One region of the Clostridium sp. HBUAS56017 genome, then DNA from elsewhere that is predicted to be linked to it. Evidence: riboswitches for the same ligand, from Rfam matches in the RefSeq annotation. Region 1 holds a riboswitch; each other region holds the start of a gene.
What was found. A riboswitch is a leader RNA that binds a small molecule or an ion and turns the genes downstream of it on or off. The one in region 1 is predicted to bind thiamine pyrophosphate.

Region 1 (3,205 bases):
ACAAATCAGGAAACAAGGTTCCCCTTTCTCCTGGAAAAACAATTTGGCATATAGTTGATAAAAAAAATGATATATCCATAGGAACTCCTTCTAAATGATAATATTGCAGAAAACTAGCTAAATGTTGGGCTAACTATACTTTCCATTATGGAAGTCAGGTAGTCCAATATTTTTATTGCCTAACATTATCACTTCTGATATAGTTAACATTATCACTATTGATAATAATTTTGTTACATATATTGGAGGTATTACTATGCAGAAGATCGCAATAATAACCGATAGCGGATCTGATTTATCATCAGATTTACTAAAAGAACATAATATATTTTCCCTTCCTTTTAGAATTATATATTCTGATAATGAATATGAAGATGGAGTAAGTATAACACCATATGAACTATATGACTCATTAGAAAAAGAAATACCTACTACTTCTTTGCCTTGTATGAAGAAAATAGAGAGTATATTAACTAACCTTGAAGAAGAAGGCTATACACATGTTATTGCTATACATATATCAAGTGCTCTTTCTGGTACAAGTAATTCTGTTAGATTGGCTTTAGAAGACCACCCTAACCTAACAAGTTATGTTTATGACTCTAAAACATTAAGCATGGCACAAGGCTCTATTGTATTATCAGCTTCAAAGCTTGTTAAAGAAGGAAAAACCTTTGAAGAAATTATATCACTGCTTCCAACTTACCGAAAAAGTGTACATACCTATTTCACATTGAATACACTTGAATATCTAAAAAAAGGCGGAAGAATAGGAAGAGTTGCTGGAACAATTGGAGAACTTCTAAATTTAAAACCAATAGTTTTTGTTGGAGATGACGGTATTTATCAAACATATGCTAAAGCTAGAGGCCGTAAACAATCTATAAATAAATTAAAGGAAATTGTAGAAGGCTATTTAAACAAAAACAAATGCAACATTTGGATTATCGAAGGAAATGCTATCGAGGAAAGTAATGCCATTCTTAATGCTTTAAAAACAAATGAAAATATAAATGAAATTTCCACTGCCACTGTAGGCCCTGCATTAGGAGTCCACACTGGTCCTGGATTATTAGGCTTCATTATAGAAGAACTCTAAATCTAATCATGAATGAAAAGGATCTTAAAGCCGAGGAGAAACGATTATATGAAGAATATAAACAAAAACTTGCTGATTTAAAAAAAATAAAAAAAGAAAATGAAGCCGTAGGGCAGGTTTTTACAAAAGGATTGCTTCCAATTTATATTCTTTATATCTTAAGTTTAAATCCGTCAAATGGAAATGATATATCTCATAAAATAGGTGAAAAAACTAATGGACTATGGGTGCCTAGTACTGGTGGAATATACCCTATTTTAAAGAAACTAGAGAAACAAGGAGATATTATAGGCGAGTGGAACGATCCAAAGAAAAAGTTTCAAAAAATATATACATTAACTAAAGAAGGAAGAATCAATTTTGAAAGCAAAAAAAAATTATTAAAATCTAAAATTGAAGAATCCTTAGAGGTTTTCAAAATTATTTATAATGATCTTTATTAGATATACTTAGGTATATCTTTTTCTTTTATAGCCATCCTATTATATAGGAGGTACATATAAATGAAAGCAATAATTATTGATAAAAACAGTATTGATGCATATGTTTCCCTTGAAGATGGAAGAATAACATCAATTCCTTTAAATCAAATATCTAACTTCAATATAGGAGATACCATCAATATCCCTAATGAAAATATAGTATGTAGTCCAACTGCCCCAAATTCGTCTAGCATGGTTGTCAATAAATTAATTGACTTTTTCTAATGCAAGACATAAAATAAAAGCAGAAATGAAAATATCTGCTAGGGGTGCCTAAAGGCTGAGAAATGTATATCGTTAACCCTTGTACCTGATCTGGTTAATACCAGCGTAGGAAAGCAATTATAATTATTATATTATTAAGCTTTAGGCCTTCTAGCAGAATTACTAGGAGGTTTTTTTATGAATTTTTTAAGCGATTGGTCGGATAGACTAAGAAACTATTTTACTGGTTTTTCTGATAAATCACAAACACTTATTAATAATCCAAGTTTATTTATTGGATTAATCGGATTAGCAATAATTATTGTTGCCTTAATTAGATTTAAAAAAGTAAAACTTGATGCTAAAATGATTAGCCGTATAGGAATAGCTTTAGCTTTAGCTTGCGTGCTACAAGTATTTAGAATATATCACTTTCCTATGGGTGGAAGCGTCACCCTTGGAGGAATGGTTCCTATTTTATTAATTGCCTTTATTTACGGTCCTGAAATAGGGATGCTAACTGGATTTTTATATGGTCTTTTAAATTTATTCCTTGATCCATATTTTGTTCATCCAGTTCAAATTTTATTTGATTATCCATTACCATCTTTAGCAATAGGATTAGCAGGATATTTAAGAGATAAACCTATTCCAGCCACAATAATGGCGTTTGTCGTAAAATTTGTTTGTCACTTTATATCAGGAGTAGTATTCTTCTCATCAGATGCTCTATCTGCCGGAATGCACCCATGGATATACTCTGCAGTTGTAAATGGTCCAATGGTAGCTGCTGATGCAATAATCTGTGTTATAGTAATCGCTTTACTTCCATTAAATATATTTTTAAAAGAAGCAAAAGCTTGATATTAAAAAAGAACCTTTATTAAAGGTTCTTTTTTAATATCATTATTCACATTCTATAGCATCAACAGGGCAACTAGATTCTGCATCTTTAGCTGCATCTTCAACATTTGCTGGAACTGTATCAACAATTGCGTGTGCTTTTCCATCATCCCCCAATTGAAATACCTCTTCACATATTGATGGACATAATCCACATCCAACGCAAGCTTCTTGATCTACTTTTGCTTTCATATTTAATTCCCCTTCCTTTAGAATACTTTCATAAAGTATTATCTCCAAAGAAATGAAAATTATTAATATAGCCCTTCAAAGATTAATGAATATAAAGAATTACTTAATACATACTCTTCAGCTTTGCCTTCTTCTAAAGCTTCTGTAAATTCTAAATCAATAGGTAATTCCCCTATTAAAGGAATTCCTAGATAATCAGCATGTTCTTCTGCTGATTTCTTACTAAATACATGCACCTTCTTCTCGCAGCCAGTACACACTATGTAAGACATATTTTCTACTACCCCTCTTATTTTTATTCCAACTTTTTCTGCCATTATAACAA
Region 2 (3,205 bases), on a different contig from region 1:
AAAAATATCCTGATATATACGATATAAATATAGCAATTGAAAGATACAAATTATCCTTACTTAATCTTTCAATAATAAATTCTAAATCTAGCAAAAAAGCTATAAATTGCTTAAAACTTGCATGGTTATATAGAGAACTTGGAGACGAAAATAATGAACTACTATTTAGAGAACAAGCTTTAATAGGCCTGAAAGATGCCTATTTAAACGAAGGTTTTCCTATATATGGTATGGATAAATTCAAAATTCTTTACTTGATAGGTGAATTAGATAGACAACTAGGTCATTATGAAGAATCTCTAAGATATTTAGGAGAAGTAATTACATCTCCAGGTATAGACAGAAAATTAAAAGATTTAGCTGTAGACCAAAAAAATTTAATTAAAGAAACTTTGGAAAATATGAAAAGTACTGATAAAAGTACCATTAAAAACACCTCAGCTGACAAAGTAAGTATTAATGAAAAGCAAGGTTTATTTTCAAAGTTCTTTATGCAAAAATAATTAACCATATTTATCACGAATTTTCTCAAATATAAAGCAATATCTAATAAGATGATATTGCTTTTCCTATGCTGAAGGTTTATTTAATATATAATTAGCTACATTCTTTCCGTCACCAAATAAAGTTTATAATCTCTACTATCCTTCATTCATTATTTTACCTCTATCTATTATTACTTTTTCATTCAAGTTAAAAATAGCATCTATTATTCTTACTTTTAATGTTCCTGTGCCTTCATTACTTTTATCTAAATTTTCATAAGCTATTTCACCAGCAATTCCCATAGACACAATTCCTGATAAAGCTGCAACAAGAACATTTTCTGTTGCCCCTAAGTATGAACCAATAAGTGATGTACACATACAACCTGTACCAGTGATTTTAGACATAATCTTTTGTCCATTATAAACACTATATAAGTTATTTCCATCAGTAATAATATCTACTGCTCCAGTAATTACAACTACTGTATTTAGCTTTTTTGCAAAATCCTTTGAAATCTTCTTTGCTTTTGTAAACTCATCAGCATTTTCATCTATTACATCACCTGAATCTACTCCCTTAGTTTTTGTTTTCACACCATAAAGAGTTTTTATTTCCGACAAATTACCTCTTATAACTGATATTCTTATTTCTTCCAATATTCTTTTAGCTACTTCTGTTCTATAAGGCGTTGCTCCTGCACCAACAGGATCTAAAATAACTGGAATATTTAATTCATTAGCCCTTTTCCCACCCTTAATCATAGCTTCTACAGTTCTACTATTTAAAGTTCCAATATTTATTACAAAAGATGAAGCAAGGGATACCATATCATAAACTTCATTAATATCATCTGCCATAACTGGTGACCCACCTATTGCTAAAGTAATATTTGCACAATCATTAACTGTTACATAGTTTGTTATATGATGTACTAAAGGATTCTTTTCCCTTACTGCACTTAATGATTCTGAAACTATTTTGTTAATTTCCATTTATTGATCCACCTCCAAGTTAATATATAAATAACACCTGTAAAATAGCTAATACTTTTTTTCATCTCTTGAACCTACTAAATGCAAAAAAACACAAACCTATAGGATTTGTGTTTAAACTACTGTGTTAATAAATTTAAATAAACAACTTCCTACGCTGGCATTATCCAGTTCAGGTTTTAGGGTCAAAGAATTAAGGTTCTCAATCTCAGCTAGCCAATCCAGCCCCCCCTGTGTTAATTACACATTTTTCTAATTTAGAATAACATAACCTTTTATTGTATTCAAGTAATTATTATATAATCAAGTTTTTATATAATATACCATCAAGCTCTTCGCTCATGTGTCTAACCTCAACAGCTTCAGCTAAATTATTTGAATATATATCTATCTTATAATCACAAACTTTATCTTTTCTCTGAAATGGATTTTCAGTTTTCTCTATAGATTGAATACTACTTTGCTTAATAAGAGTTGTTGTCTTTGTTAGACTACCACTACTAGCCAGTATTATTTTTTTCGTCACCCCTAAAGATGTATTCTTGTAATTAAAATATCCAAGTAATATATTAATTAAAGTTATAATAACTATAATCCCTAATTTTAATTCACTAGGTATAGCTTTAATAATAAAATATAGAAGTATTAATATTATTAAAGTAGTTATCACTCTTAGAAAAATAAATCTTTTTATACTACTTTTAGGTGGTTTATTTACCTTTCCTAAGAAAATCATTTCAGGTAATATCTTTCCTAAAAACTCTTTATTAAATTTATCATTTGCTATAGGATACAATATTGCTTTCTCATTCCTCTCATCTCCATAACCTATAGTAATAACCTCCAAGGTATATATTCCTAGTAATTGTTGCAGCATACCTTGTTTATATTTTAATGCATGTATCTTTTCTATAGGTATGGAATACTCTTTTTTGCTAAACATTCCATAACTTATACTAAAGTTTTTATTTTGTACCTTTATAGAAAATTGATATAACTTAACTATTTCATATATAATTGATAATAGAATTACAATGATATAAGCTATTACAATCATACATATTATTATAATTATGAGACTAGTCCTATTTTCTAAAAACGAATCACTAATATTAATAGATTGACTTAGATCTTTAACTACAGATGTTTTAACAAAACCTTTAACATTATCTGTAAAATTAAATAAAGCAAAACAACCTCCTATAGCCCAACCCAATTTACTTTTTGTAACTGCATATATTATAATTTCTTTTATAGTAATGATCCTTTCAATAGGTTCTCCTTTTTTATTTTCTTCAAACTTTTCAATATTTATATTATTTTTGCCCTTTAATATATTATCTCTTAGATTTTCAGCTAAGACATACTGTAACTTTATCTTAAACTCTGATTTTTTTTCAACTGCACTTCCACTGTCTATTTTAACTGTACAAATATCAAAAATCCTATCAAGCAAAGTTTTCCCTATATCTATAGTATTTATCTTGCTAAAAGGAATTTCTTGCTTTGATCTCTCAAATATGCCAGTTTTATAAACTAACATATTGTCATTAAGATAAAACTCAGTATTAAGCCATTTTTTTATAGCCACAGCTATTATACCAACTAAAACTACTGCTATTCCAATAAATAAATATTTCTCTCTATAAGATAGCATTAGTATAAGTAAAACCCAAAAATTTTTTATTGAATTAATTATATCGTAAACTATAATAATCCAGTGA
Region 3 (3,205 bases), on a different contig from region 1:
TAGCATTTTTATATAATTCATAAAAATGATTTGTAGGTCCAACACCTTTGCCTAATTTAAATCCATGTTCAATAGCAACTGTTATGTATCTCTTTCCTTCTTTCACAGCTTCTTCAATATTCATACCTTTTGCCAAGCTAGCTGCTATTGCTGAGGAAAGAGTACATCCTGTTCCATGAGTATTTTTAGTATCTATTCTTTCTTGATTTAAATATATAAACTTTTCCCCATCATATAACACATCAGTAGCATCTTCTTCAAGATGTCCACCTTTAATTAATACATATTTAGGTCCAAGTTCTTTTAATTTAATACAAGCCTTTTTCATTTCCTCAACATTACTTATTTTATCGTCTAAAATTTCTTCTGCTTCAGGTAAATTAGGAGTTATAAGTGTTGCTAGAGGAAATAATTCTTTTATTAAAGTTTCTTTAGCATCTTCTAATAAAAGCTTAAATCCACTTTTAGAAATCATCACTGGATCCACAACTATAGGCGGTAAGTTTTTTTGTCTTCTCAATCCTTTACTAATTGCTTTGATTGATTCAATCTTAGATACCATTCCTATTTTTATAGCATTAACATCAATATCATCAAAAATAGCCTTTATTTGAGCTTCGATAATTTCAGCTTCGATATCTTGGACCCCAAAAACCCCCATAGTGTTTTGTACAGTTACAGCAGTTATTACACTCATAGCAAAAACTCCATTTGCAGATATTGATTTAATATCTGCTTGTATCCCTGCTCCTCCTGAAGAATCTGAACCTGCAATTGTAAGTGCTGTCTTCATATTATTGTTCTCCCCTTTCTTCTATTAACAATTTTCTAATAGCTGGTATTTTAAAAAAACTATATGCTATTGCTGCTCCACCAATACAACTTACACTGAAAGGTACAATATACACGAACAATACAACTTCTTTACCTAACAATAAGGTTGCAATTGGATATGCAGCTAATGCCCCTATAATTCCTGTTCCAATAACTTCACCAAGTAATGCTAAACCTACTCTTTTAAACTTCTTATAAGCTAGTCCAGCAAGTAACGCTCCTATCATACTCCCTGGAAAAGCCAGCAAACTACCTGTTCCCAACATATTCCTTAATAGAGATGTTACAAATGCATTTCCCAAAGCATAAACTGGCCCTAAAATAACAGCTGAAACAACATTTATAAAATGTTGGACTGGTGACATTTTAGCTCCGAAGATTGGTATTGAAAAAGTTCCAAAAACAGTTGAAATAGCAATAAATATACCGCTCATAGCTAACTTATAAGCTACGTTTCTTCTTTTCATAAAAGCCTCCTAAAAAGCTGAGCATAAATTAAATCTGTAATAAAAAAAGTATAGCTTTTGAAGGCTATACTAATAAACACTTTAGTTTTATTACTTCCCTCCGGTGGTTCTAACCACATCAGGTTCAAGAGTTTAGAAGATTACTTTCTTCAATCTCAGCTTTAATTCAGCTCCCCTAGTAATTTTATTTAATTTTCGTATTTTATTTTATCACTATTCTTCTTCTCCGTAAACTTTCTTTCTAAGTTCAAGTCCTGCCTTAGTTATAGCTACTCCACCTTCAGCTGTTTCCCTTAATGATGTTGGCAAACACTTTCCTACTTTATACATAGCTGAAACCGCATCATCAAATGGTATCTTTGAGTCTACACCAGCCATTACTAAATCTGCTATGCTTAATGCACTTATAGCTCCCGATATATTTCTCTTTGCACAAGGTATTTCTACTAGTCCTGCAACCGGATCACAAACTAATCCTAAAACATTTTTCAAAATTATAGCTGCTGCATCTAAACTCATTTTTGGAGTACCACCCATCATTTCAACAACCGCTGCTGCCCCCATTGCCGATGCTGATCCACACTCTGCTTGACATCCACCTTCTGCTCCAGATAATGTAGCATTCATTCCAATTATCATTCCTACTGAAGATGCTGCAAAAAGTGCAGTAATTAATTCATCTTCACTTTTATTAAGTTTTTTACCTGCTGTAAGGATAACTGCTGGTAATATCCCACAAGATCCAGCTGTAGGACAAGCTACTATTTTCCCCATAGCGGCATTTACTTCTGATGAGGATAATGCCATTGCCATTGCTAATACCATTGTTTCACCAATAAGAGTATTTCCCTTATCTAAGTATTTTTTTATCTTATATGCATCTCCACCTATAAGCCCACTAACTGAATATATTTCTTTATTCATTCCACTATTAGCAGATTCTATCATAACATTGAGATTTTTTTTCATCTTTATATATAATTCTTCCCTTGTTATCTCCCTATTCTCAATTTCATATCTTATAGCATATTCACTTAGGGAGATATTTTCTTCAAAACAAATCTTTAATAATTCGTCACCACTTCTAGCTATTTTCATACTACTCTCCCTCCTTAACAGGATGAATACTTATAACTCTACTTATTGAATCTATACTCTCGATTTTCTCTATAACATTTTTCTCAACTCTATAGTCCACTTCGAAAACCATAGTAGCATCTTTTCCTTTTTGATTTCTAAACACTTTCATAAACGCTATGTTTATCCCCTCTTCATAAAGTATAGAAGTAACCTTCGAAACAGATCCTGGTACATCTTTATTGGAAATAATTAATGTAGGATACTCTCCTGTAAACTCCACATTATTTCCGTTGACTTCGGTAATTTTAATACTACCTCCACCTATTGAAGATCCCATAACTTCGCATTCTCTACCCTTTACACTTTTCATTATAAACTTTACTGTATTAGGGTGAACATCTCCTAAATCTGCTTCAATAAATTCTATCTTTAATCCATATTTCTTTGCTATTTCTAATGAATCCCTAAGTCTTATATCACTAGGTTCCATTCCTATTATTCCTGCAACTAATGCCCTATCAGTTCCATGTCCTTTGTACGTCTTAGCAAAAGAACCATGTAAATAAAACTTAACACTTTCAAGTTCTCCATCTAAAACAGCTCTAGCGACCTTTCCAAGTCTTGCTGCTCCTGCTGTATGCGAACTTGAAGGACCAATCATAATAGGTCCTAAAATATCAAAAACGCCTAGATTTGTCATATATTTTCTCCTTCGTTCCTTGTAAATTCCTCATTTTAGTTTAAGCAAAACTTATAATTAAATCAATATAAATTTACATTATTGTTCATAAATTAAGAATTATCATAAAAAAACTTAAAAATCC

Region 2: it holds a riboswitch for thiamine pyrophosphate, as region 1 does, so the genes downstream of both, thiM (hydroxyethylthiazole kinase) here and thiT (energy-coupled thiamine transporter ThiT) in region 1, are expected to answer to the same signal.
Region 3: it holds a riboswitch for thiamine pyrophosphate, as region 1 does, so the genes downstream of both, thiW (energy coupling factor transporter S component ThiW) here and thiT (energy-coupled thiamine transporter ThiT) in region 1, are expected to answer to the same signal.

Annotation. Positions count from the first base shown of each region.
Region 1 is NZ_SULK01000016.1:30,123-33,327, reverse strand. Features, by position in the region: gene FAY47_RS13940 (DUF3048 domain-containing protein) at 1-98, shown strand, start outside; gene FAY47_RS13935 (DegV family protein) at 257-1,099, shown strand; gene FAY47_RS13930 (PadR family transcriptional regulator) at 1,108-1,542, shown strand; gene FAY47_RS13925 (hypothetical protein) at 1,603-1,806, shown strand; TPP riboswitch at 1,837-1,935, shown strand; gene thiT (energy-coupled thiamine transporter ThiT) at 1,984-2,649, shown strand; gene FAY47_RS13915 (ferredoxin) at 2,692-2,880, opposite strand; gene FAY47_RS13910 (Mrp/NBP35 family ATP-binding protein) at 2,943-3,205, opposite strand, start outside.
Region 2 is NZ_SULK01000017.1:3,846-7,050, forward strand. Features, by position in the region: gene FAY47_RS14245 (DUF2225 domain-containing protein) at 1-503, shown strand, start outside; gene thiM (hydroxyethylthiazole kinase) at 642-1,481, opposite strand; TPP riboswitch at 1,614-1,723, opposite strand; gene FAY47_RS14255 (PH domain-containing protein) at 1,777-3,205, opposite strand, start outside.
Region 3 is NZ_SULK01000010.1:131,917-135,121, reverse strand. Features, by position in the region: gene thiD (bifunctional hydroxymethylpyrimidine kinase/phosphomethylpyrimidine kinase) at 1-793, opposite strand, end outside; gene thiW (energy coupling factor transporter S component ThiW) at 795-1,301, opposite strand; TPP riboswitch at 1,380-1,488, opposite strand; gene sdaAA (L-serine ammonia-lyase, iron-sulfur-dependent, subunit alpha) at 1,515-2,399, opposite strand; gene sdaAB (L-serine ammonia-lyase, iron-sulfur-dependent subunit beta) at 2,401-3,081, opposite strand.